Regions from separate parts of the Microbacterium pratiae genome, predicted to be linked through region 2. Evidence: predicted binding sites of a transcription regulator. Region 2 holds the regulator's gene; the other holds the start of a gene.

Region 1 (11,978 bases), 890 kb from region 2:
GTTCCGTGATGACCGTCCCCGTCGTGACGATCGTCCGGCGCGTTCGTTCGACGACCGTCCGCGTCGCGACTTCTCGGACCGTCCCAACCGTGACGACCGTCCCCGCCGTGACTTCGGCGACCGCCCGGCGCGTTCGTTCGGCGACCGTCCGCGTCGCGACTTCTCGGACCGTCCGAACCGTGACGATCGTCCGCGTCGTGATGACCGTCCGGCTCGTTCGTTCGATGACCGTCCGCGTCGTGATTTCTCGGACCGTCCGAACCGCGATGACCGTCCGCGTCGTGATGACCGTCCGGCTCGTTCGTTCGACGACCGTCCCCGTCGTGGCTTCTCGGACCGCCCCAACCGTGACGACCGGCCCCGCCGTGACTTCGGCGATCGTCCCGCTCGTTCGTTCGACGATCGCCCCCGTCGCGATTTCGGTGATCGCCCGAACCGTGACGACCGTCCGCGTCGTGACTTCGGCGACCGTCCTGCTCGTTCGTTCGACGACCGGCCCCGTCGTGACTTCTCGGACCGTCCCAACCGTGACGACCGTCCGCGTCGTGACTTCGGTGATCGTCCCGCGCGTTCGTTCGACGACCGTCCGCGTCGTGACTTCTCGGACCGTCCCAACCGCGACGACCGACCCCGCCGTGACTTCGGCGACCGCCCGAACCGGTCGGACTGGAACGCCGAGACGAAGTCGAAGGCCCACCAGGACCACGTCGACACCGTCCACGAGCGTCTGCAGGCGGAGGCCGTCGACGCGGCATCCGTCGCCCAGTCGTCGTTCGCCGACCTCGGTCTCGGCGACAACATCGTGCGTCAGCTCGAGGCGCTCGGTGCGGCATCCCCGTTCCCGATCCAGGCGGCCACCATTCCGCCGATCCTCGAGGGCAAGGACGTCCTCGCCCGCGGCCGCACCGGCTCGGGCAAGACCATCGCGTTCGGTGCGCCGCTCGTCGAGTCGATCCTGCGCAGCCAGGCAGGCAAGCGCCGTGAGTTCGGGCGTTCACCCAAGGCCCTGATCCTCGCCCCGACGCGCGAGCTCGCGCTGCAGATCGACCGCACCGTCCAGGCGATCGCGCGCAGCGTCGGCCTGTTCACGACGCAGATCTACGGCGGAGTGCCGCAGGCGCGTCAGGTCGGAGCCCTCAAGAAGGGCGTCGACATCATCATCGGCACCCCCGGTCGCATCGAGGATCTGCAGAACCAGGGCAAGCTCGACCTGTCCGAGGTGGGCATCGTCGTCCTCGACGAGGCCGACCACATGAGCGAGCTGGGCTTCCTCGAGCCGATGCAGCGCATCCTCCGCCTCGTGCAGGACGGCGCGCAGAAGCTGCTGTTCTCGGCGACGCTCGACCGTGAGGTCGCGGCTCTGGTCGACGAGTTCCTCGTCGAGCCCGCCGTCTACGAGGTCGCGGGCGAGAGCCAGGACACCTCCACGATCGACCACCGCGTGCTCGTCCTCGATCACCGCGACAAGGCCGAGATCCTCAACTCGCTCGTCGACCGCGACGGCAAGACCCTCGTCTTCGCGCGCACCCGTGCCTACACGGAGATGCTCGCCGAGCAGTTCGAGGATGCCGGGATCGCGGCGGTCGCGCTCCACGGCGACCTCAACCAGGGCAAGCGCACGCGCAACCTGCAGCGCCTGACCGACGGCAAGGTGCGAGTGTTGGTCGCGACGGATGTCGCAGCCCGCGGCATCCACGTCGACGACATCGATCTGGTCATCCAGGCCGACGCGCCCGACGAGTACAAGACCTACCTGCACCGCGCAGGCCGCACGGGCCGCGCCGGTCGTTCGGGATCGGTCGTGACCTTGATCACGCGTCAGCGTCGCCGTCGCATGACCGAGATGCTCGAGCGTGCCGAGATCGACGCGCCGTTCGACGATGTCCGCCCTGGCGACGACATCCTCGAGGAGGTCTCGGGCCGCCAACTGTCGAACGTCGACGCCTGAGCTGACGCCCCGTAGACGCCCCGCCGAGCGCTGCGACCCGACGGTCGTGGCGGTCGGCGGGGCGTTTCCGTCGGCGGGTCGCTCGCGGTTCGCGTGCCGTGCGCAGGCTGAGGGCCCTGAGAGGCTGAGCGGTGGGAGCCGCCCGCGGGTTGAGCCTGATCTCGGGACCACACCCCGGCAGCGCGGGAGAGTGTCCTGGCTCGCACTCCCGGCTCCGATCCGCAGCGCCCCGCAGCGCGAAACCCGGGCCGCTGTGCTGCTTCTGTCAGAAGAGCGTGGGAGCGGATGCCGCGGCGGCGCGGCCGCGCGAGGTCGTGACCACCGGTCCGGGACGGAATCGCCGGGTGCTCGGCTGGGCCTCTTCCTCCTCGAGCCCGCCCCGAAGGCGATGCCGTGCGAGCAGCGGACGGACTCGCGCCGCGAGCATTCGCCGGTAGCCCTGCGGCGCCTGCACCGAGGCCCCGGGGTACAGGCCTCGGTACACCGGCACGAGGTCTGGGCGTTCACGCGCGAGCCACTGCTGGAACCAGGGCTTGACGCCGGGCCGCAGGTGCATCGCGCCGTACACGACGCGGGCGGCACCGGCATCCGCGATCTGGTCGAGGGCGTCGTCGAGCACCTCGGTCGAATCGGTGAGGTGCGGCACGATCGGCATGAGGAAGACGGTGACGCGGAAGCCGGCGGCGCTGGCGGCCCGAACGGTGTCGAGGCGAGCTGCGAATGTCGGCGCGCCGGGTTCGAGCAGCTGCCGGAGAGGCTCGTCGAGTACCGCGATCGACATCGCGAGGTCGACGGGCACCGAGCGTGCCGCCTCGGCAAGCAGCGGCAGGTCACGGCGCAGCAGGGTGCCTTTCGTCAGCACCGAGAACGGTGTGCCGCTGTCGACCAGTCCCGTGATGATGCCGGGCATCAGCCGATAGCGGCCCTCCGCACGCTGGTAGGGGTCGGTGTTCGTGCCGAGAGCGACCTGCTCGCGCGCCCAGGTCGGTTTCGAGAGCTCGCGGCGAAGTACGTCGGCGACGTTCAGCTTGACGACGATCTGCGAGTCGAAGTCGGCTCCCGCGTCCATGTCGAGGTACTCGTGCGTGCCGCGGGCGAAGCAGTAGACACAGGCGTGCGTGCACCCCCGGTAGGGATTGACCGTCCAGTCGAACGGCATCGCCGACGGGCCCGGGACCCGGTTGAGAGCCGAGCGCGACATGACCTCGTGGAAGGTCACTCCTGCGAACTCGGGCGTCGTCACCGAGCGCACCAGGCCGTTGAGCGTTTCGAGGCCGGGCAGCGCAGCGGCATCCGCCACGCCCATCTGCTGCCCCTGCCATCGCATGAGAAGATTCGAACAGAGATTCGAAGCGTTGTCAAACATGAACACCCGAACACTCGTATGCTCGGGTGCCGGTGAGGCGACGATCAGGTCGCCGCGCCGGAATCGCCGAGGCCGCGAGCGGATGGGGGAGTGTGAAGTGACATCGACGTCAGGGGCGACGAGGGCGCGATACGCCGGGGTGGGTGGCGCCTGCGCGCCGGATCGAGGCCGCGCGCTGATGACGACGATGCGTCCGCGGTTCGTCCGAGAGGATGAAATCCGACGTGTCGTCAGCGCCAGCGTGAACGGTGCCGCACGATGACGATCATCGATCGCACCGCGTCGTACGCCAAACAGTTCACCGTCAGTGGCTACGTGCTCGATCCCGCCGAGGACCGGATCCTCCTCATCCATCACAGAAAGCTCGCGAAGTGGCTTCCGCCGGGGGGTCATGTCGACGAGGACGAGACGCCCCAGGCGGCGGTCGTCAGAGAAGTGTTCGAGGAGACCGGCGTGGCAGCCGTGCTGCGCCCGCACACGGGCATCGACCTCTCTGCGGACGGTCGCACCGAAGCGCAGCTCGGCCTCCCGATCAGCATGAGCTATCAGCTCATCCCCGAGCGCCCCGGCGAACCCGCGCACATCCATATGGACATGGCCTTCGTGCTGCACACGTCGGAGCGCGGCGCCCTGATGCCCGCGGCCGGAGAGGTTCACGACGCGGGCTGGTTCTCGAGCGTCGAGATCGACGAGCTCGACGCGTTCCCCTCCGTGAAGGCGATCGCGCGCGAATTGCTCGCACCGGCTGCCGCGGCGGCGACGAAGGGTCGCGCGGAAGCGTGAGCACGGCGATCGCGCCTGACGGACTCCGAGCCCTGTTCGACGGCAGGAGCACCCCGGCTCGCGGATGAACCGCGCTGAGATCGGAGCCGCACCGAACCTGCAGGGCAGAATGGGGGTCGTGGTGCACCCGACCGACTCCGAGACGCGTCGCTCGCGACGCGAGCGGTCGACGGAGGCGCGACCCCTTCCCTCGCGGCGCGAGCTGCGTGAGCGGGCCGCCGCTTCGGGGTCTGCGACCGCCCGCCCGCGCGACGACCTCGCACCGGCGCCGACAGGTCGATCACCGCACAGCCGATCACCTGAGCCCGGATCGGCCGAGGCCGATGCCCTGCCGGCATCCGTGCGCCTGCCGGCATCCGTCTACGTCCGCCGCCGCGCTGTCGCGGCCGTTGCCGCGCTCGCCTTCGTCGGACTCGTCGTCGCCGGCACCGCCGGCATCACGTCGGCGCTCAGCGGATCGAACGACGCTCCCACCGACCCGGTCGCCGCTCTTCTCGGCGACCGCGCAGCTGTCGTGCCCAACGCGTCGTCGATTCCCGCGCCCGCGCAGTCCGGCGACGCTGCCGGGGACCACGCCGTTGACGACGCGGCGAAGGATGCCGCCGGCACGGCCGACATCTGCTCCGCGCAGGCCTTCACGCAGGCTGTGGCATCGGGATCCGATGCGGAGGTCTTCGCCGCGGCGGGCGGCGCGGAGCCTTTCCGCGCTGCCGTCGCGGCCGGTGCCGCCCCCTGCGTCGACCTGCACGAGGCGGGGCGCACCTGGGTCGTCGTCAACAAGCTGAACGCGCTCGATCCGATCGACTACTGGCCTGAGCCGCAAGCGCGGGCCGAGGGCGTGGAGCGGACGAGCGGCGGGCACATGCGGGCGGATGTGGCGCTCGCGCTCGCGCAGCTCGTGGCCGCTGCTCGAGACGAGGGCGCGGGCACGATCGGGGTCAACAGCGGATTCCGCTCGTACGACTCCCAGGTGTCGACGTACCGCAACTACGTCGGTCAGCTCGGACAGAGCAACGCCGACCTCACCAGCGCCCGCCCCGGTCACAGCGAGCATCAGACCGGCCTCGCCGTCGACGTCGTCGCCTGCGACGGCGGGTGCGGAGCAATCGAGCAGTTCGGCGGCACCGCGCAATCCGACTGGGTCACCGCGAACGCGCACCGCTTCGGTTTCATCATTCGCTATCCCGACGGACTCACCGACACCACGGGCTACGAGTATGAGCCCTGGCACCTGCGCTACATCGGCCCCGAGCTCGCCGCACTCTACGCCGAGGGTGGTTACCGCACCCTCGAAGACTTCTTCGGGATGCCTCCGGCCCCGACCTACGCCGACTGACCCGGCCCGGCGCCCGCGCCCGCGCCCGCTCGTCGACTCGCCAGGTTCTGCGGATGCCGCACCCCCCGCATCCGCATTCTCTGGCGAGTCGACGGAAGGGAGAGGGGGGGTCAGGCGGGGGTGCGGCGGCGGGCCAGGGTCGCGACGCCCGCGGCACGCAGGCGGTCGCCGATCAGGATGCCGAGCCACGTCGCTCCGACGCAGCTGGCGATGCACAGTGCGACGAACCCGATGAGCACGGGCGCGGTCATGCTCCACAGATCGAACGACTGCGCTGCGAACACGGGGTACGTCGCGCCGATGATCGCGGCCCCCGCGTAGTGCAGCCAGGTGTTCCAGCGTCGGTAGAGCGTCGCGAGGAACGGCAGCTCGGGGAAGAACGACCAGTAGAGCATCGTCGCGACCGATCCGATCGTGAAGAACGGCGCAAGCACGAGTCCCGAGATCAGCCCCACGAGCAGCCCCGCTCCCGGGCGTTGCAGCAGCCTGAGGGCGGTGACGGCGGGCAGAACCCACAGCCCGGCGACCGCCACCGTCGCGAACGGCACCGTGAGGAACAGGGTCGTCGACGCGACCCACGCAGGCGCGAGCAATGCGCTCGCCGCGACGCCGATCGCTGCGCAGGTCAGCAGATAAGCCGTCGAGACACGCGCTGCGCGCGATCGAGGTGTGGTGGTCATGCCCGGGTCTCCTGTTCCGGCTCGATTCGGCGCTCATCGACCGCGCTGTGCTCGGGTTCCGCCGAGGGCTTCGGGGTCGGCGAGCTCACGCCCTCCCGCCAGTAGCCGATAAAGCTGATCTGTTCTTTCGGGATGCCGTGGTCGGCGATGAGCATCCGCCGGGCGGTGGTCGGAAGCGACTGCTCGCCGACCACGAAAGCGTGCAGGGGCTGCGCGGATGATGCGCCCGGCGCCAACGAGCTCAGCGCCGCGAGGGCGGCTGACCCCGGCTTCGCGTCGGGCGCCCGAACGAGCCAGCGGACCTCGACGCCCGGAGGTGCCTCGATCTCGAGCACGTCGTCGCTCGACGGGGCTTCGATGAATGCGGTTCCGGATGCCGTTTCCGGAAGCGACGCGCAGATGGAGGCGACGGCCGGCGCCCCCGTCTCGTCGGCGACGAGGAGCACATGATCGACGCCCCGCTCGGGGTTGAAGCGCAGCCCCTCGTCGATGACGACGACGCTCTCTCCCGCATGGGCCTGCGACGCCCAGCGGGAGGCGGGTCCGGCGGTCGGCCCCGAGCCGTGCAGCACGAAGTCGACGTCGATCTCGGCGCCGCCCGCCGGCCCCGCCGGGCGGTACGCCCGCACCGAGTAGTTGCGCATGACCGGCCGTTCGCCCTCGGGGATGCGGAGGTACTTCAGGTAGCCGAACAGCTTGTTGGCCTTGGCCGGGATGCGGTCGAGGGCCTCATCGCCGCCGAGCGGCAGGAAGAGACGGAACCACTGGTCGTAGCCCAGCGGCACGAACCGGTCGATGTCGCCGCGGCCCAGCGTCACCCGCATCCAGTGCGGGGCGAGGCGCTCGGCGCGCAGCACCTCCAGACGCACCAGTCCGGGCGTCCTGGGCTTGACGAGGTTGCGGGTCATGCGCAGCATCCTTTCCGGGCCCGCCGCAGCCCGTCGACTCGCCGACAAATGCGGATGCCGGCGCTCCCGCATCCGCGATACGTGGCGAGTCGACGGGGTGTGGCCGGCATCATGCGGTCCAGGGGAAGAGGGCGATGAGGATCGCCGCCGAGACGAGCCAGAAACCTGCGACAAAGACGACATCACGAGGTCGGAAGGGCACGAGGTGCCGCTCGGTGCGGTCGCGGTGGGCGCCGAAGGCGCGCGAGTCCATCGCGAGGGCGACCCGCTCGGCGTGCCGGATGGCTCCGGCCAGCAGCGGGACGACATACCCGCCCCATCGGGCGACCGCCGCGAACGGGCCTCGACCGCCATGGGCGCCGCGCACGCGGTGGGCCTGCCGGATGAGCTCGAGCTCGTAGCCGAACCGCGGCACGAACCGGAACGCCGCGAGCGCCGTGTAGCCGACGCGATACGGCACCCGCAGCTGCTGGACGGTGGCGCGGACGAGATCCGGCCCGGTCGTGGTGAGGCCCGCGATGAAGGCCAGCGCGGCGATCGCTCCCAGTCGCAACCCGGTCGCCATCCCGATCTGCAACGCTCCCGCGTGCAGGCTCCAGCCGCCCAGCCGCAGGAGCACCGGTGTGTCCGCCACCCGCGCGGCGTCGACCCACAGCGACATCCCGGCCCCGACGAGCAGGATGCCGAGGGGGAGGGCGACCGCGAGCAGCGCGGCTGTGCGCAGCGTCCAGCGCGCGCCGACGATCAGCACCGCGTAAGCGAGCGCGAGGATCGCGAGAGGCGTGACGAGATCGCGCGTGAAGATGAGTGCGACCATCGCGGGGACGGGCGCCGCGAGCTTCGCCAGCGGATTGAGCCCGAACAGCAGCCGACGCGATGCCGGCGCTGCCGCGTAGGGATCGAGCGCGGTGTCGGTCGTCGCGCTCATCGCGTCTCTCGCGGGTCTCGCGGGAGGTCGCGCAGGCGCGCGATGCCCGACAGTTCCGGGAATGCCTCGAGCCCGTGCAGCGCTCGACGCAGCGGGGGCATCCGAAGGGCGGCGGAGCGCAGCAGCTCGTCGTCGCCGAGGATCTCGGCGGTCGAGCCATTCGCCACGATACGGCCGGCGCCGACGACGACGCAGCGCTCGGCGTACTCGCTCACCAGCTGCATGTCGTGGGTGACGACGATGATCGTCGTGCCGTCGCGGTTGAGGTCGCGCAGCACGTGCAGCAGCTCGTCGGCGCGGGCGCGGTCCTGGCCGAACGTCGGTTCGTCGAGGGCGAGCACGGGGGCGCCGGCGATGAGTGCCGTGCCGACCGACAGGCGGCGCTTCTGGCCGCCGGACAGCAGGAACGGATGCCGCTCGGCGTGCGCCTCGAGGCCGAATCGGCGCAGCATCCGATCGACGCGCTCTCGGATCTCGTCGTCGGGAACCCGCTGGCGGCGCAGCCCGTGGGCGAGCTCGTCGAAGACCGTGTGGGCGACGAACTGGTGCTCGGGGTTCTGGAAGACGAACCCGACGCGTGCGGCGATCGCCCGGGGGTCCGCGCGGCTCGGGTCGAGGCCGCCGATGTCGATGCGCCCGCGCGGACCCCGGACGACGCCGGCGATCGCCTGGACGAGACTCGTCTTTCCCGCCCCGTTGGCGCCGACGACGGCGACGAACTCACCGGGTGCGACCTCCAGGTCGACGTCGTCGAGCACCGTCGCCCGGCCACGCCGAAGGGTCAGGCCGCGCACCGAGACCGCCGGCGCCGGCGCCGGCGCGTGCGCGTGCGCGTGCGCCGGAGAATCGCGCGAAACTCGGACCGAATCGGAGGTCGCCTCCGACGATGCCGCGATCCTCCGATTCTCGCCACCGGATGCCGCGGCCTCGAGCCCCGCGCGCAGCTCGTCCGGCGTCAGGGGGAGCGGATCGAGCGGATAGCCCGCATCGCGCAGATGGAGGGCCGCGATGGTCGACACCGGCAGCCATACGCCGATCTCGTGCAGCTCGGCCGCCCGTTCGCGCAGCACCGCGTCGATCGGACCGTCGGCGATCGTGCGACCGCCATGGTCGAGCACGACGACACGGTCGGTGAAGCCGATCGCCGCGTCGAGGTTGTGCTCGACCAGCAGGATCGCCCGGTCGCCGACGGCGGCGATCTCGCCCAGGGCGGCATAGACGTCCTCGATGCCCTCGGGGTCGAGGTTCGCCGTGGGCTCGTCGAGCACGAGCAGGGGCGAGTCCATCGCGAGCGCGCACGCGATCGCGAGGCGCTGGCGTCCGCCTCCGGAGAGGCGGTCGGGGTTCTCGTGCCGCCGCTCCCAGAGCCCCATCCGGCGCAGCGCGCGCTCGCTCCGGGCGAGGACCTCGTCTACGGGCAGCCGCAGGTTCTCGGGGCCGAAGGCGACCTCGTCGAGCAGGGTGCCGGTGACCAGCTGCGCGTCGGGATCCTGGAAGACCATGCCGATGCGCGTGCTGAGCCGGGGGAGCGGGGTGGTCGCGGCATCCTCCCCCGAGACGAGGACCGTTCCCTCGGTCGCCGCGGGGATCGACTGCGGGATCAGACCGTTGAGCGTCAGCGCGACCGTCGACTTGCCGGAGCCGCTCGGTCCGAGGAGCAGCACGACCTCGCCGGGGGTGACCGAGAACGAGGCGCCTCGGGTCGCGGCCGCATCCGATCCCTCGTAAGTCACGGCGAGATCGCGGACGGCGAGCAGCGGCGTGGATGCGGTCGCGGCGACCGGCGTCCCCGCCGTGGCGGCACCGGATGCGGCGGATGTCACGGGCGTCCTCGGATCGGATCGGATGCGCTTAGCTTAGCCGACCCTAACTTCGTGCCGAAAGGTGCGGTGGGTGGGTCAGCGGCGGGCGACGCCGGCACGCCGGAGGCCGACGCCGATCCATAGCCCGATCGCCGTCCAGATCACGGGGCCGAGCACGGCGAGAGCGAGATACGTCACCTGAGCCCAGAGCGGGAGGGCGCTGAGATGGGCCGCGAAGAACACCGCGAGAGCGACGACGACCCCGATGACCAGGCCCGAGACGAAGAACCGCCAGGGCGCCCACGAGCGGTAGCGGACGAGGGCGGCGACCCCTTCCTGCAGGCCGCCGAACAGCAGGGCGGTTCCGAGGAACTGGAACGTGTACGGCGGCGCGACGGCCGACGACGCGAGCGCCGCGATCAGGTGCGTGATGAGCGCGACCCACGGCAGGCGCAGGGTCTCCTGCGCGACGATCCCGGGCAGCACGTGGATGCCGAGGAGGAAGCCGTAGAGGATCGGAAGGCCCGTGATGACGGGGATGGCGAGCCATCCCTCGATGCCGCCGAGCAGACCCGTGGCGACCCCGATGGCAGCGCAGACGAGCAGAACGCGCGTGGAGAGACGGGATGCCGGGGCCACCCGCCCAGCCTATGGGACGCGCGCGGGGCGGCTCTGCCCCCGGCCGTGAGAAATACGCCGCGCCCGGCGCGATCTCCGTGACCTGAATGAAAGCCGAGGGTTCCTTGTGCCCGAACTGTGAGCTAGGTTGACTTCACCGCGCGCCGACGACGCCGTGCGGACTGCTCATCCATCCCCCCACTGGAGCGCACATGGTTCGCACCACCCTGCGAACAGTCGCGGCTGTATCCCTGGCTGCACTGTTCACGAGCTCTGCCGCAACGGCATCCTTTGCTGCAACGGGAGAGGGGGTGAACATCCCGGTTCCGATCGAGAGCGAGAGCGGGCGCTACATCGTCCTGCTCGACGAGGCACCCGTCGCGACCTATGAGGGCGGCGAGGCCGGCCTCGCGCCGACCAAGCCCGACGAGGGCGAACGACTCGACGCTCAGTCGCGTGCCGTCACCGACTACTCCGGCTTCCTCGAACAGCGTCAAGAAGAGGTCGCGAGCGAGGTCGGCGCGACGCCCGACGCGACCTACCAGACCACCCTCAACGGGTTCGCGGCTCAGCTGACCGCCGACCAGGCGGGCAAGCTCGCCGCGAAGAAGGGCGTCCTCGGCGTCTTCCCCGACGAGATCCGTCATGTCGACGCCGTCCCGTCGACCGAGTTCCTCGGTCTCGAAGGCGCCGGCGGCGTCTGGGAGAGGGTCGGCGGCATCGACGCTGCCGGCGAAGGCGTCGTCGTGGGCGTCGTCGACACGGGCATCGCGCCGGAGAACCCGGCGTTCGCCGGCGACGCGCTCGGGACCTCGGCGGGCGACCAGCCCTACCGCGACGGCGACGACGTCGTGTTCACCAAGGCAGACGGCGGCGAGTTCCGCAGCACGGTCGTCGACCAGGGTGCGGGAACGAAGGATGCCTGGGACCCGTCGCTCCTGAACACCAAGCTCATCGCAGCGCACTACTTCGGCGACGGTGCCGCGGCCAATGGGTTCTCGTTCGCCGACGACCACCTCTCGCCGCGTGACGGCGACGGACACGGTTCGCACACGGCGAGCACCGCCGCGGGCAACAACGGCGTCGAGGCGAATGTCGAGGGAATCGACTTCGGGTCGATCTCGGGCGTCGCGCCGGCGGCCAAGGTCGCCTCGTACAAGGCCTGCTACGTTGGGCCCGACCCGCTCGTCACGACCGACGACATCTGCGCCCTCAGCGACCTGCTGGCAGCGATCGACCAGGCCGTCGCCGACGGCGTGGACGTCATCAACTACTCGATCGGCGGCGGCTCGGCCACGACCGTGCTCGCGCCCGAAGACATCTCGTTCTTCAACGCGGCCGCGGCGGGCGTCTTCGTCGCGACGAGCGCCGGCAACTCCGGCCCCGACCCGGTCACGGCCGACCACGCGTCGCCGTGGTACGCGACGGTGGCGGCGTCCACCATCCCCACGTGGGAGGGCACCGTCCGCCTCGGCGAGGAGGGCGACACCTCCGCAGCCCAGTTCGCGGGAGCCTCCGTCTCGGTCGGCTTCGGTGAGACGATCTCCGGCCCCTCGGTCTTCGCGGGCGATGCCGGCCTGGCCGGTGCCGCGACGCCCGAGCTCTGCCT
Region 2 (11,978 bases):
CGACGCCTTCATCGCCCTTCTCGGGGACGAGCGGGATCAGCAACCGCGCCGTGCGATACGCCTCGACCACCGCGACGGCATCGCCCGATCCGGCGCGAAACGCCTCGAGTGCGGCGAGCAGCGCCGGATCGGCGGAGCCGTCGTCACCGGCATGCGGGTTCGACTCGAAGCTGCGGCCCTCCCAGGGGACGCCGGCCGAATCGGCCGCGTGGCCGCAGCCGTCGTCAGTCCCCGGCGACATCCAGCGCCTCGGCCAGCGTGAAGGCGCCGGCGTAGAGAGCCTTGCCGACGATCGCACCCTCGACGCCGAGCGGCACGAGCTCGCGCAGGGCGGCGATGTCGTCGAGGCTGGAGATCCCGCCCGATGCGACGACCGGCTTCGGCGTGCGCGACGTGATCTCGCGCAACAGCTCGATGTTCGGTCCCTGGAGCGTGCCGTCCTTCGTCACGTCGGTGACGACGTAGCGGCTGCAGCCGGCGTCTTCGAGGCGCGCCAGGACATCCCACAGATCGCCGCCGTCGCGGGTCCAGCCGCGAGCGGCGAGGGTCGTGCCGCGGACGTCGAGTCCGACCGCGATCGCGTCGCCGTAACGGCCGATGACGTCGGCAGCCCACTCGGGGTTCTCGAGCGCGGCGGTGCCCAGGTTGATGCGCGTCGCGCCGCTCTCGAGGGCCGCCTCGAGCGTCGCATCGTCGCGGATGCCGCCCGAGAGCTCGATCTGCACACCCTTGACCTGCTTGATGACCTTGCGGAGCACGGCGGTGTTGTTGCCCCGGCCGAAAGCGGCGTCGAGGTCGACGAGATGGATCCACTGGGCGCCCTGCTTGGCCCAGGCGAGGGCCGCGTCGACGGGGTCGCCATAGGTCGTCTCGCTACCGGCTTCGCCCTGGGTCAGGCGCACGGCCTTCCCGTCGGCGACGTCGACGGCGGGCAGGAGGATCAGTTCGGGGGTGGACGCGAAGTCGTTCATCACATTCCAGGGGTGTCGGGATGCACGCTCGTCCACGCGAGCGCACCAGAGGGAGACTAGTGGCGCGGCAGGGCGCCGATCCAATTGGAGAGCAGTCGGATGCCGGCGGCGCCGGACTTCTCGGGGTGGAACTGCGTGGCCGAGAGCGGCCCGTTCTCGACCGCGGCGAGGAACGGCGAGCCGTAGTCGCACCAGGTCAGCACCGGCTCGGCGAAGGGCTTCATGACCTCGAGCGACCAGTCCTGGGCACCGTAGGAGTGGACGAAGTAGAAGCGCTCGTCCTCCAGGCCGTCGAACAGGGTCGACCCCGCACCCGCACGCACGGTGTTCCAGCCCATGTGCGGAAGCACCGGCGCCTGCAGCTCGGTGACGGTGCCGGGCCACTCGCCGAGGCCCGGGGTGTCCTCACCGCGCTCCACGCCGTTGCCGAACATGATCTGCATCCCGACGCAGATGCCGAGCACAGGACGTCCGCCGGCCAGGCGACGCTCGATGATCTCGTCTCCGCGGCTCTCGCGCAGCGCGGTCATCACCGCGCTGAACGCGCCGACGCCGGGCACGAGAAGCCCGTCGGCATCGCGGATCAGGCCCCGGTCCGACGTCAGACGAGCGTCGGCCCCCGCGGCGGACAGCGCCTTGACGGCCGAGTGGACATTGCCCGACCCGTAGTTGAGGACGGCGACGAGCGGCGCCCTCTCGGTCGTGTCGCCCTCGGTCATAGGGCGCCCTTCGTGCTGGGGATGCCGTGCACGAGCGGGTCGAGGGCTTTCGCCTGACGGAATGCGCGCGCGAAAGCCTTGTACTCCGCCTCGGCGATGTGGTGCGGATCGCGACCGCCCAGCACCGTGACGTGCATCGTGAGGCCCGCGTTGAAGGCGATGGCCTCGAAGGTGTGCCGCACGAGCGCCCCCGTGAAGTGTCCGCCGATGAGGTGGTACTCGTAGCCCTCGGGCTCGCCCGTGTGAACCAGGTACGGACGCCCCGAGATGTCGACGACGGCTTGAGCGAGCGCTTCGTCGAGGGGGACGAGGGCGTCGCCGTATCGGGAGATGCCGGACTTGTCGCCCAGCGCGGACCGCAGCGCCTGCCCGAGCACGATCGCGACGTCCTCGACCGTGTGGTGCGCGTCGATGTGGGTGTCGCCGGTGGCGCGAACGGTCAGGTCGGTGAGCGAGTGCTTCGCGAACGCCGTCAGCAGGTGGTCGAAGAACGGCACGGTCGTCTCGATCGTGCTGATCCCGGTGCCGTCGAGGTCGAGCTCGAGCTCGACGCTCGACTCGCTCGTGGCGCGACGGATGCTGGCCGTTCGGGGGCTGGTCATGCCCCCGAGTCTATCGAGGCGAGTGCCTCGAGGAACGCGGTCGTCTCGTCTTCCGTACCGGCGCTGACGCGCAGGCTGTGCGGGATGCCGACGTCGCGGACCAGGATGCCGCGGTCGTAGAGCGCCTGCCAGGTGGCCGCCGGATCGTCGATGCCGTCGAACAGCACGAAGTTCGTCCAGCTCTCGTAGGAGTGATAGCCGAGGGCGTCGAGCGTCGCCGACATCCGGTCGCGCTGCGCCACGATCTCGTCCACCATGCGCAGCATCGTCGTCGAGTGGGACAGGGCAGCGGTCGCCGCCGCCTGGGTCAGGGCACTCAGGTGGTACGGGAGACGCACGAGACGCAAAGCGTCGATCAGCGTCGGGTCCGCCGCGAGGTAGCCGACACGCGCGCCGGCGAAGGCGAACGCCTTGCTCATCGTGCGCGAGACCACGAGCCGCTCGCGCTCACCGAGCAGCGTCAGGGCGGAGGAGCTCTCTCGCGGGGCGAACTCCTGGTAGGCCTCATCCACGATCACGATGCCGTCGGTCGCGTCGTAGACCGCCGCGACGACATCGAGGCCGAGAGGTGTGCCGGTGGGGTTGTTCGGGGCGCAGAGGAAGACGACGTCCGGGCGCAGCTCGGCGACCTGGGCTGCGGCGGAGGCCGGATCGAGCGTGAAGTCGGGGCCGCGCGTACCGGCGACGTACTGCGCGCCTGTCGCGCGGGTCAGCAGCGGGTACATGGAATACGTGGGGCCGAAGCCCATCGCCGTCCGGCCGGGTCCGCCGAAGGCTTGGAGCAGGTGCTGGAGGACCTCGTTCGACCCGTTCGCCGCCCAGATGCGGTCGGACGTCAGGCCGTGGCCGAGGTACTCGGCGAAGGACTCGCGCAGGTGTGTGAACTCGCGATCCGGATACCGGTTGACGTCGCGCAGGGCACGAGCCACGGCATCCAGGATGTCGTCCGCTACCTCTTCGGGAACGGGGTGCGTGTTCTCGTTGACGTTCAGCGCGACCGGGAGCGGCGCCTGCGGGGCACCGTACGGGGTGAGGCCTCTCAGATCGTCTCTGAGGGGCAGATCATCCAGACTCGGGCTCATCCCACCCATGCTAGGCCGCGCGGGAGGTTGTCATGGCCGCAGCGCTCGGAACGGCGCGACGGACGCCGACGTCAGCTGGCGGCGTACTCGGCGGGGATGGCGAGAGTCTGGCCGGCCTCGAGCTGACCGGAGCCGAGCGCGTTGAGACGAATGATCGCGTCGACGACGTCGCGCGGGTCGGCCGCCGGGGCCACCTCTTCTGCGATGGACCACAGGGACTCGCCGGACATGACGGTCACGGTCGTGAACGACCCCGCCGGAGCGCCGGCCTCGTTGGAGGCGAGTGCACCTCCGCCGGAGAGCACGGCCGCGGTGACCGCGACGACCGCCGGAAGAGCGGCGATCGTGGCGACGACGCGGCGTCCGCGGCGCGTCAGACGCAGGCGGGTACGGGGGGCCGGTGCGAAGCGGGCATCGATCGTAGTCATGACATCTCCTCGGGAGCGGTAGGAAGATTCGCCCCCGCCTCTCGGCCGGGAGAGACGGGTGCGAACTTCGGTTCCGAACGTATCTTCGATATTGTGTGGTGTCAACCACCCACCGAAATCGGAGACCGATCGAAGAGACACGCGGAGCGTTCCGTGATGTCGCCGTCGTATCGGGCTACCTTTTCGACAGCGAGAGCCCACCACGAACCTCCGACATCGGGTCGGGGACGGGGCGCGACGACAGGAGACCGGCGGTATGAGCGAGAAACCGCAGACGCGACGACGCAAGAATCTGAGCGACAAGCAGCTCGCGATCCTCGAGGTGATCCAGCACGCGATCGCCCGAAACGGCTACCCGCCGAGCATGCGCGAGATCGGCGACGCCGTGGGGCTCAAATCGCTGTCCAGCGTCACGCACCAGCTGAACCAGCTCGAGCTGAGCGGGTACCTCCGCCGCGATCCCGGCAAGACCCGCGCGATGGAGGTCCTGATCGATCTCCCGGGGACGTCGGGCGAGAACCCTGCCGACGCCGCGCCCTCCGTCGGCGACGCCGCCCTCGTGCCGCTCGTGGGCCGGATCGCCGCCGGCGTCCCGATCACCGCCGACCAGCAGGTCGAGGAGATCTTCCCGCTCCCGCGTCAGCTCGTCGGCAAAGGCGAGCTCTTCATGCTCAAGGTCGTCGGCGACTCGATGATCGACGCCGCCATCTGCGACGGCGACTGGGTGGTCGTGCGCACGCAGGCCACCGCCGACAACGGCGAGATCGTGGCGGCCATGCTCGACGGCGAAGCGACCGTGAAGACGCTCCGTCAGCGCGACGGCCACACCTGGCTCCTCCCCCGCAACTCCGCCTTCGAGCCGATCCTCGGCGATGACGCCACGGTCCTGGGCAAGGTCGTGGCCGTCCTCCGCACCGTCTGACGCGCACCGGCGCGGCATCCTCTCCCGTCGTCTCGTCGTGGGATGCCGCGCCTCGCGTAGCGTGGCGGTATGTCGCAGCAACTCCCCTACGGTTCCTGGCCCTCTCCCCTGACCGCCGCGTGGGCGAGCGCATCGTCGCTGCGCCTCGACGGAGCGAGCTTCGCCGGCGACGAGGTCTGGTGGGGTGAGTCTCTGCCGGACGAGGCGGGCCGCGTCGCCGTCAAGCGACGCCGCTCGGACGGCACGGTGGAGGTCGTGCTGCCGGCACCCTGGAACGCGCGGTCCCGCGTCCACGAGTACGGTGGCGGCGCCTGGACGGTCTCCGATGAGGGCGTGCTGTTCTTCGTCGACAAATCCGACCAGCGCGTCCGGCGTCTTAGCCCGGGCGGCGAGCCCGAGGCGCTCACTCCCGACGAGGAGGGCACCCACTTCGGCGGCCTCCGTTGGCAGAGCGGCACGCTGCTCGCGATCCGCGAGCGCGAGCGACCCGGCGCGACACCCGAGCGGCACGTCGTGCGCATCGACGGGGCAGGCGACGCCGCGGGGGCCGCAACGTCGGATGTGACCGAGCTCGCCGGCGGCAGCGACTTCGTCGCCCAGCCCGCGCTATCGCCCGACGGCGCACGCCTCGCGTGGGTGGCCTGGGATCACCCCGACATGCCGTGGGACCGCACCCGCATCCGCGTCGTCGATCTCGCCACACCCGACCGCGTGAGTGAGGTCGCCGGCGGGAGCACAGCGGCCCTGCAACCGGAGTGGACCGCGGACGGCGACCTCCTGCTCATCGATGAGCCGACAGGGCGCTGGAACCTCTACCGCGTGGATCCCCGGGCCGAGTCCGCACCCACGGCCGTCTCACCCGCCGATGCCGACACGGGCGGCGGGCTGTGGGTGCTCGGAAGCCGCTGGTACGCCCCACTCGACGACGGACGCGTCGTCGCCGTCCGCACCCATGGGTCGGATCAGCTCGTCATCGTCGACCGGGATGGGGGCGCGGTGCCCCTCCCGTTCCCGGCGACCGCTCGGCTTCAGATCGAGGATGTCCGGGGCGGCGGGGCCCTCGTCAGCGGCACCATGCCCGGTGCGACGGGCCTGTGGCTCGTCGACCTCGACGACGGCGAGGTCACCGCGGTGCGGGGCGGCGCTCCCGAGGTCGACGAGGCATGGATCCCCCACGCCCGACAGCTGACGACCGAGGGACCCCACGGCCCCGTGCACGCCTTCGCATACCCGCCGACCAACCCCGACGTCACCGCCGCGGCCGACGAACTGCCGCCGTACGTCGTCTGGGTCCACGGCGGCCCGACCTCGCACGTGGGTGGCACCGCGGACAGCAAGGTCGCCTACTTCACGAGCCGCGGGATCGGCGTGCTCGACGTCAACTACGGCGGTTCCACCGGATACGGCCGCTCCTACCGTGAACGCTTGAAGGGGCAGTGGGGCGTCGTCGACGTCGACGACGTCGCCGCAGCGGCACGGGGGCTCGCTGGCGACGGACTCGCCGACCCGTCACGTCTCGCGATCGAAGGCGGCTCCGCGGGCGGCTGGACGGTCCTCGCCGCGCTCGTCGGAACGGATGTGTTCGGCGCCGGCGTCTCACGGTACGGCGTGGGCGACGCGCGCGCCCTGGCGGCCGAGACGCATGACTTCGAGGCGCGCTACCTCGATGGGCTGATCGGCCCGCTCCCCGAAGCGGAGGACGTCTACATCGAGCGGTCGCCGCTGAGCCGCGCCGAGAGGTTCCGGGTGCCGCTGCTGCTGTTGCAGGGCGACGAGGACGCCGTCGTGCCCCCGGCGCAGGCGGAGGCCATCCGCGATGCTCTCGTCGCGCAGGGCGTGCCTCACGCCTACGTCCTGTACGCGGGCGAGGGACACGGATTCCGACGCACCGAGACCATCGTCCACGCCCTCGAGAGCGAACTGGCCTTCCTCGGTCAGGTCTTCGGCTTCGACACTCCCGGCGTCGCGCCGCTCGAGCTCGGCTGAAACCGGCTACCGACCCGACGGCGTCGATACATCCGTCGGGTCGGTGGTGCTGGTGAGGCGCCTGCCATCAGCCGACACGACTCCCGCACCGCAGGTCCTGCGGGTGTATCGCAGACGGGCGGGCGGTCGGACGGCGTGCGGGCGGAGGTCAGACGGCGTACGGCGCGAGCTCGGCCGCGAGGCGCTCGGAGACGTGCGCGTGCACGGCCGTGCCGTCCTCCTCGTGCGAGGTCGCGACGATGTGGCCGCTCTCGTGCACGGCCGAGATCAGGTCGCCCCGGTCGTACGGCACCAGGGCGCGCACCTCGACCGCGGGCAGCGGCAGTGCGTCCTCGATCGCGGCGCGAAGCTCCTCGACGCCCTCGCCGGTCCGTGACGACACGAAGTGCGCCGTCGGCTCAAGTCCGCGCAGCAGCAGCCGCGCATCGTCGTCGACGAGGTCGGCCTTGTTGAACACGACGAGCTCGCGCGTCGCGCGGGCGCCCACGTCGCCCATCACGTCGCGGACCGTCGCGAGCTGCGCGGCAGGATCGGGGTGCGATCCGTCCACGACGTGCACGATGACGTCCGCACCCGACACCTCTTCGAGCGTCGACCGGAAGGCCTCGACGAGCTGATGCGGCAGATTCCGCACGAAGCCGACGGTGTCGGTGAGCGTGAAGACGCGACCGTCGGCGGCCTCGGCCCGGCGCACCGTGGCGTCCAGCGTCGCGAACAGCGCGTTCTCGACGAGCACGCCCGCGCTCGTCAGACGATTCAGCAGGCTGGACTTGCCGGCGTTGGTGTACCCCGCGATCGCGACGGAGGGGATCGTGTTGCGACGACGCTCGGCACGCTTCGCCTCACGCGACGGCGCGAACTCGCGGATCTGCTTGCGTAGCTGAGCCATGCGGGTCCGGATGCGGCGACGGTCGAGCTCGATCTTCGTCTCACCGGGCCCGCGCGAGCCCATGCCCGCGCCGCCGGCACCGACCTGGCCACCGGCCTGACGGCTCATGGACTCACCCCAGCCGCGCAGACGCGGGAGCAGGTACTCCAGCTGCGCGAGCTCGACCTGGGCCTTGCCCTCGCGGCTCTTCGCGTGCTGGCTGAAGATGTCGAGGATGACGGTCGTGCGGTCGATGACCTTGACCTTCGCAACATCCTCGAGGGCGCGCCGCTGGCTCGGTGCGAGCTCGGTGTCGGCGATCACGGTGTCGGCGCCGACCGCGGCGACGAGGTCACGCAGCTCGGCGGCCTTGCCGCGTCCGATGTAGGTGGCGGGGTCGGGATGCGGTCGGCGCTGCAGCACGCCGTCGAGAACCACCGCGCCGGCAGTCTCGGCCAGCGCCGCGAGCTCGCGCAACGAGTTCTCGGCATCCTCTTGCGATCCCTGGGGGTACACGCCGACGAGCACGACGTTCTCGAGTCGCAGCTGCCGGTACTCGACCTCGGTGACGTCTTCGAGCTCGGTGGACAGGCCCGGGACGCGGCGCAGCGCAGCGCGCTCCTCGCGGTCCCACTGGTCGCCGTCGGTGTCTCCGTACGCGACGGTCGCCTCGTCCTGCAGCGCCTGCGCGCCACCGAAGACGCGGATCGACGAGCGCGTCTCCGCGCTCGCGAGCACGCGATCGACCGGGTCCACCGCGATGTCGCCGTCGCCGTCGGGGGTGGTGATTTGCGTCATAACTCTCTTCCCGGGATGCCCGTGCCCGGGCATCCGTGAATTCTAGTCTCCCGCCGGTACGTCCGGCTCCGATACGCTCGGATGCATGGGGAGCGATCACTACTTCAGCGCGTCCCCGTCCAGCGAACAGAACCTCCGTCGCATCCGCGTGACCCTCGCGGGCCATGCCGTCGAGGTCACGACCGCGGGCGGGGTGTTCAGCCCTGACCACGTGGATTCGGGCACAGGGGTACTTCTAGCCAACACCCCGCCGGCACCGCCCGGTGGGGATTTCCTCGACCTCGGCTGCGGCTGGGGGCCGATCTCGCTGTCGCTGGCTCTGGAGTCGCCTCACGCCACGGTGTGGGCCGTCGATGTCAACGAACGGGCCCTCGACCTGGTGCGACGCAACGCCGCGGATCTGGGACTCGATAACGTCAACGCTGTTCTGCCCGACGATGTTCCCGACGACGTCGTGTTCCGGACCATCCGGTCGAACCCGCCGATCCGCGTCGGCAAGAACGAGCTGCACGGGATGCTGCAGCGGTGGATCCCCCGTCTCGCCGAGCGCAGCGACGCCTGGCTCGTCGTGCAGCGCAACCTCGGGTCCGACTCGTTGCAGCGCTGGCTGGCCTCGACCTTCGACGACGGGTACAGCGTCTCTCGGGCCGCGACCGGTCGCGGCTTCCGCGTGCTGCGTGTACGCCGCCACGGCACGCCGCCGACCGGGGCGATCGAGCTGCCCTGACTCGCCGGCGTGAGCCGCGACGCATCAATCGGCGAGGGTGACCTGCCCCGAGAACACCAGCGTGGCGGGCCCGGAGAGCAGCACGTGCTCGCCGTCGGCCTGACGCACGACGCGCACGCCCAGCGTGCCGCCCGGGACGTCGACCGTCCACCGGTCCGGCGCCGCCGCGCCCGCCCAGTGGCGGACGGCGAGTGCGGATGCCGCGACCCCCGTGCCGCACGAGAGGGTCTCCCCCACCCCGCGCTCGTGGACACGCATCCGGATGGCGCCGATCCCGTTCTGCACGAGCGGCTCGGCGGGGACGACGAACTCGACGTTGGCCCCGGCGGCGGGGCGCGGCTCGAGGGCCGGCTGCGTCGTCAGGTCGAGCGCATCGAGCTCGTCCTCGCCCGCGAGCGCGACGACGACGTGGGGATTGCCGACGTCGATCGACTGCCCGGGCCGCGCGACACCGAGCCCGCGGGCGCGGACCAGAACGTCGCCGTCCTCGGCGCGCCAGAGCCCGAGATCGACTTCGAAGCCGTTGTCGGCACGGGTGATCGTCTTGACGCCGGCGCGCGTTCCGATGCGGAGCCCGGAATCGATCGTCGCGAGGCCCGCGTCGGCCAGGTAGCGCGCGAAGACACGGGTCCCATTGCCGCACATCTCCGCCTTCGAGCCGTCGGCGTTGCGGTAGTCCATGAACCACTCGGCGCCGGAGGCGGCGGCATCCGCCCCCTCGGCGATCGCGGCCGATCGGACGACCCGCAGCAGACCGTCCGCGCCGATGCCGACGTGGCGGTCGCAGAGCGCAGCGACCTGCGCGTCGCTGAGCTCGAGCTCGCCGTCCGGGTCGGCCAGGATCACGAAGTCGTTGCCGGTGCCATGCCCCTTGGTGAACGCGAGAGTCGCCATGAGCCCAGCTTAGGCGGGGCCGCCCGGACCATCGACGACGAGGCGTTTGCCGGTCGACCACACGGTGAACGGCTCGTAGCCGAGTTCGTCGTAGAAGCCGCGCACGGCCTCGTTCTCGGCCCGCACCATGAGCTGCACCTTCGGGCATCCCATGGCTTCGAGCCGGCGCTCGGCCTCCGCGACGAGCGCGCGTCCGACGCCCAGGCCACGGTGCGAGGGCGCCGACGCGAGGTAGTAGAGCCAGCCGCGGTGTCCGTCATAACCGGCCATCACGGAGCCGACGACAGCCTCCGCCGTCCCGTCGACAGGCTGATCGACGGCGACGAGGAACAACTCGGGCTGAACCGTGAGCTTCCGCCTGATGTCGGCACGCGGATCGTTCCAGGGGCGGGTCAAGCCGACCTCGTGCCAGAGCTCGACGACGACATCCTCATCGGATGCCGCGAACGCACGCACCGTGATCGTCATGATTCCCCTCCTCCGACACCGCGGGCCGTGCCCCCGCGACGGATGCCGCATCGACGATCGATCCCGCGTCGATCTCGCGCGGGTCGACCCACTCCACATCCTCGTACCGCTTGAACCACGACACCTGGCGGCGCGCATAGCGCCGCGTGAGAGCCTGCGTCTCGGCGATGGCTTCGCTCTCGCTCATGTCGCCGCGCAGCTGGGCGAGCGCCTGGGCGTAACCGATCGCACGGCTCGCGGTGGGGCCGTGCTCGAGCCCCTGTCGTCGCAACGCCTCGACCTCGTCGAGCAGCCCGTCGGCCCACATGCGTTCGACGCGCACGTCGAGCCGCGGCACGAGCTCATCGCGCGGCACGGCGGTACCGATGATCCGTGTCCCGGACGACCAGAGCGCGGGCGCCTCGGGCAACGCGCCGCCGTGCGTCTGCCCGCCCTGGGCGAGCACCTCGAGTGCCCGCACGATGCGCCGGCCGTTCCGCGGATCGATGCGATCGGCCGCCTCCGGGTCGGCCGCGCGCAGGCGCGCGAACAGGTGCCCTGTGCCGTCTCGTTCGAGTTCTTCCTCGAGGCTCGCGCGCAGCTGTTCGTCGCGGGGTGGGAAGCGGAAGTCGAACAGGACGCTCGACGCGTACAGCCCGGAACCGCCGACGAGGATCGCATCGGCACCTCGGCCGTGGATCTCTTCGATGGTCCGGCGGGCGACGTCCTGATACCAGGCGACGGCGGCCTCCTCCGAGACGGCGAGCGCGTCGAACAGATGGTGCGGGATGCCGCGACGCTCGCTCTCGGGGATCTTCGCGGTGCCGATGTCCATACCGCGGTAGAGCTGCATCGCGTCGACGTTGACGATCTCGGCCGGCCGTCCGCGGTCGTCGAGCGCTTCGGCGAGGTCGAGCGACAGACCGGTCTTGCCGGTGCCCGTCGCCCCGAGGACAGCCCACAGGTACGGCACCGTCTCAGCCGGAGCGGAGCCCGGAGCCGGCGCCGCGGTCACACGCCGACGCGCAGGGACGGCAGACCGAGCGACACCGAGCGCGGGCCGGCGTCTGTCGATGCCGGGGACGGCACACCGCACGACTCGGCGAGCGACCGGTCCCATGCGTCGCCGGCTCGAGTGCGCCGGATGCGCAGCGGCGACCCGTCGGTGCTGTCGGCGAGCAGGTGGAACGGGGCGGCGTGCGTGACCGTCACGGTGACGACGTCTCCCGGGCGGGGCGTCTCGGAGCCGTCGGGCAGTTCGAAGTGCACGAGGCGGTTGTCCTCCGCGCGTCCGGTGAGGCGGTGCGTCTCGGCGGCCTTCTTGCCCTCCGCCGACGACACCAGCACCCGGACCTCGCGGCCGACCTGCTTCTGGTTCTCCTCCAGGGCGATCCGGTCCTGCAGGGCGACGAGGCGCTCGTACCGTTCCTGCACGACCGCCTTCGGCACCTGGTCGGGCATCGTCGCTGCAGGCGTGCCCTCGCGGATCGAGTACTGGAAGGTGAACGCGCTCGCGAACCGCGCCTGCTCGACC

Evidence for each region. Region 2 encodes LexA, which represses DNA repair genes until DNA is damaged. Its sites were predicted from a motif close to TCGAACANNTGTTCGA; they were not measured.
Region 1: a site for LexA is predicted at 3,284-3,299, ahead of AA0Y20_RS03990 (Rv2578c family radical SAM protein). Genes of this name have one in related genera too.

Annotation. Positions count from the first base shown of each region.
Region 1 is NZ_CP154843.1:840,720-852,697, forward strand. It holds gene AA0Y20_RS03985 (DEAD/DEAH box helicase) at 1-1,948, shown strand, start outside; gene AA0Y20_RS03990 (Rv2578c family radical SAM protein) at 2,214-3,275, opposite strand; gene AA0Y20_RS03995 (NUDIX hydrolase) at 3,573-4,097, shown strand; gene AA0Y20_RS04000 (M15 family metallopeptidase) at 4,162-5,433, shown strand; gene AA0Y20_RS04005 (ECF transporter S component) at 5,544-6,113, opposite strand; gene AA0Y20_RS04010 (siderophore-interacting protein) at 6,110-7,021, opposite strand; gene AA0Y20_RS04015 (energy-coupling factor transporter transmembrane component T) at 7,131-7,949, opposite strand; gene AA0Y20_RS04020 (ABC transporter ATP-binding protein) at 7,946-9,772, opposite strand; gene AA0Y20_RS04025 (ECF transporter S component) at 9,848-10,390, opposite strand; gene AA0Y20_RS04030 (S8 family serine peptidase) at 10,582-11,978, shown strand, end outside.
Region 2 is NZ_CP154843.1:1,734,162-1,746,139, reverse strand. It holds gene AA0Y20_RS08150 (SseB family protein) at 1-241, opposite strand, end outside; gene priA (bifunctional 1-(5-phosphoribosyl)-5-((5-phosphoribosylamino)methylideneamino)imidazole-4-carboxamide isomerase/phosphoribosylanthranilate isomerase PriA) at 225-971, opposite strand; gene hisH (imidazole glycerol phosphate synthase subunit HisH) at 1,028-1,690, opposite strand; gene hisB (imidazoleglycerol-phosphate dehydratase HisB) at 1,687-2,292, opposite strand; gene AA0Y20_RS08130 (histidinol-phosphate transaminase) at 2,289-3,374, opposite strand; gene AA0Y20_RS08125 (LysM peptidoglycan-binding domain-containing protein) at 3,446-3,802, opposite strand; gene lexA (transcriptional repressor LexA) at 4,059-4,724, shown strand; gene AA0Y20_RS08115 (prolyl oligopeptidase family serine peptidase) at 4,794-6,710, shown strand; gene hflX (GTPase HflX) at 6,859-8,376, opposite strand; gene AA0Y20_RS08105 (class I SAM-dependent methyltransferase) at 8,462-9,103, shown strand; gene dapF (diaminopimelate epimerase) at 9,128-9,997, opposite strand; gene AA0Y20_RS08095 (GNAT family acetyltransferase) at 10,007-10,465, opposite strand; gene miaA (tRNA (adenosine(37)-N6)-dimethylallyltransferase MiaA) at 10,428-11,459, opposite strand; gene miaB (tRNA (N6-isopentenyl adenosine(37)-C2)-methylthiotransferase MiaB) at 11,456-11,978, opposite strand, start outside.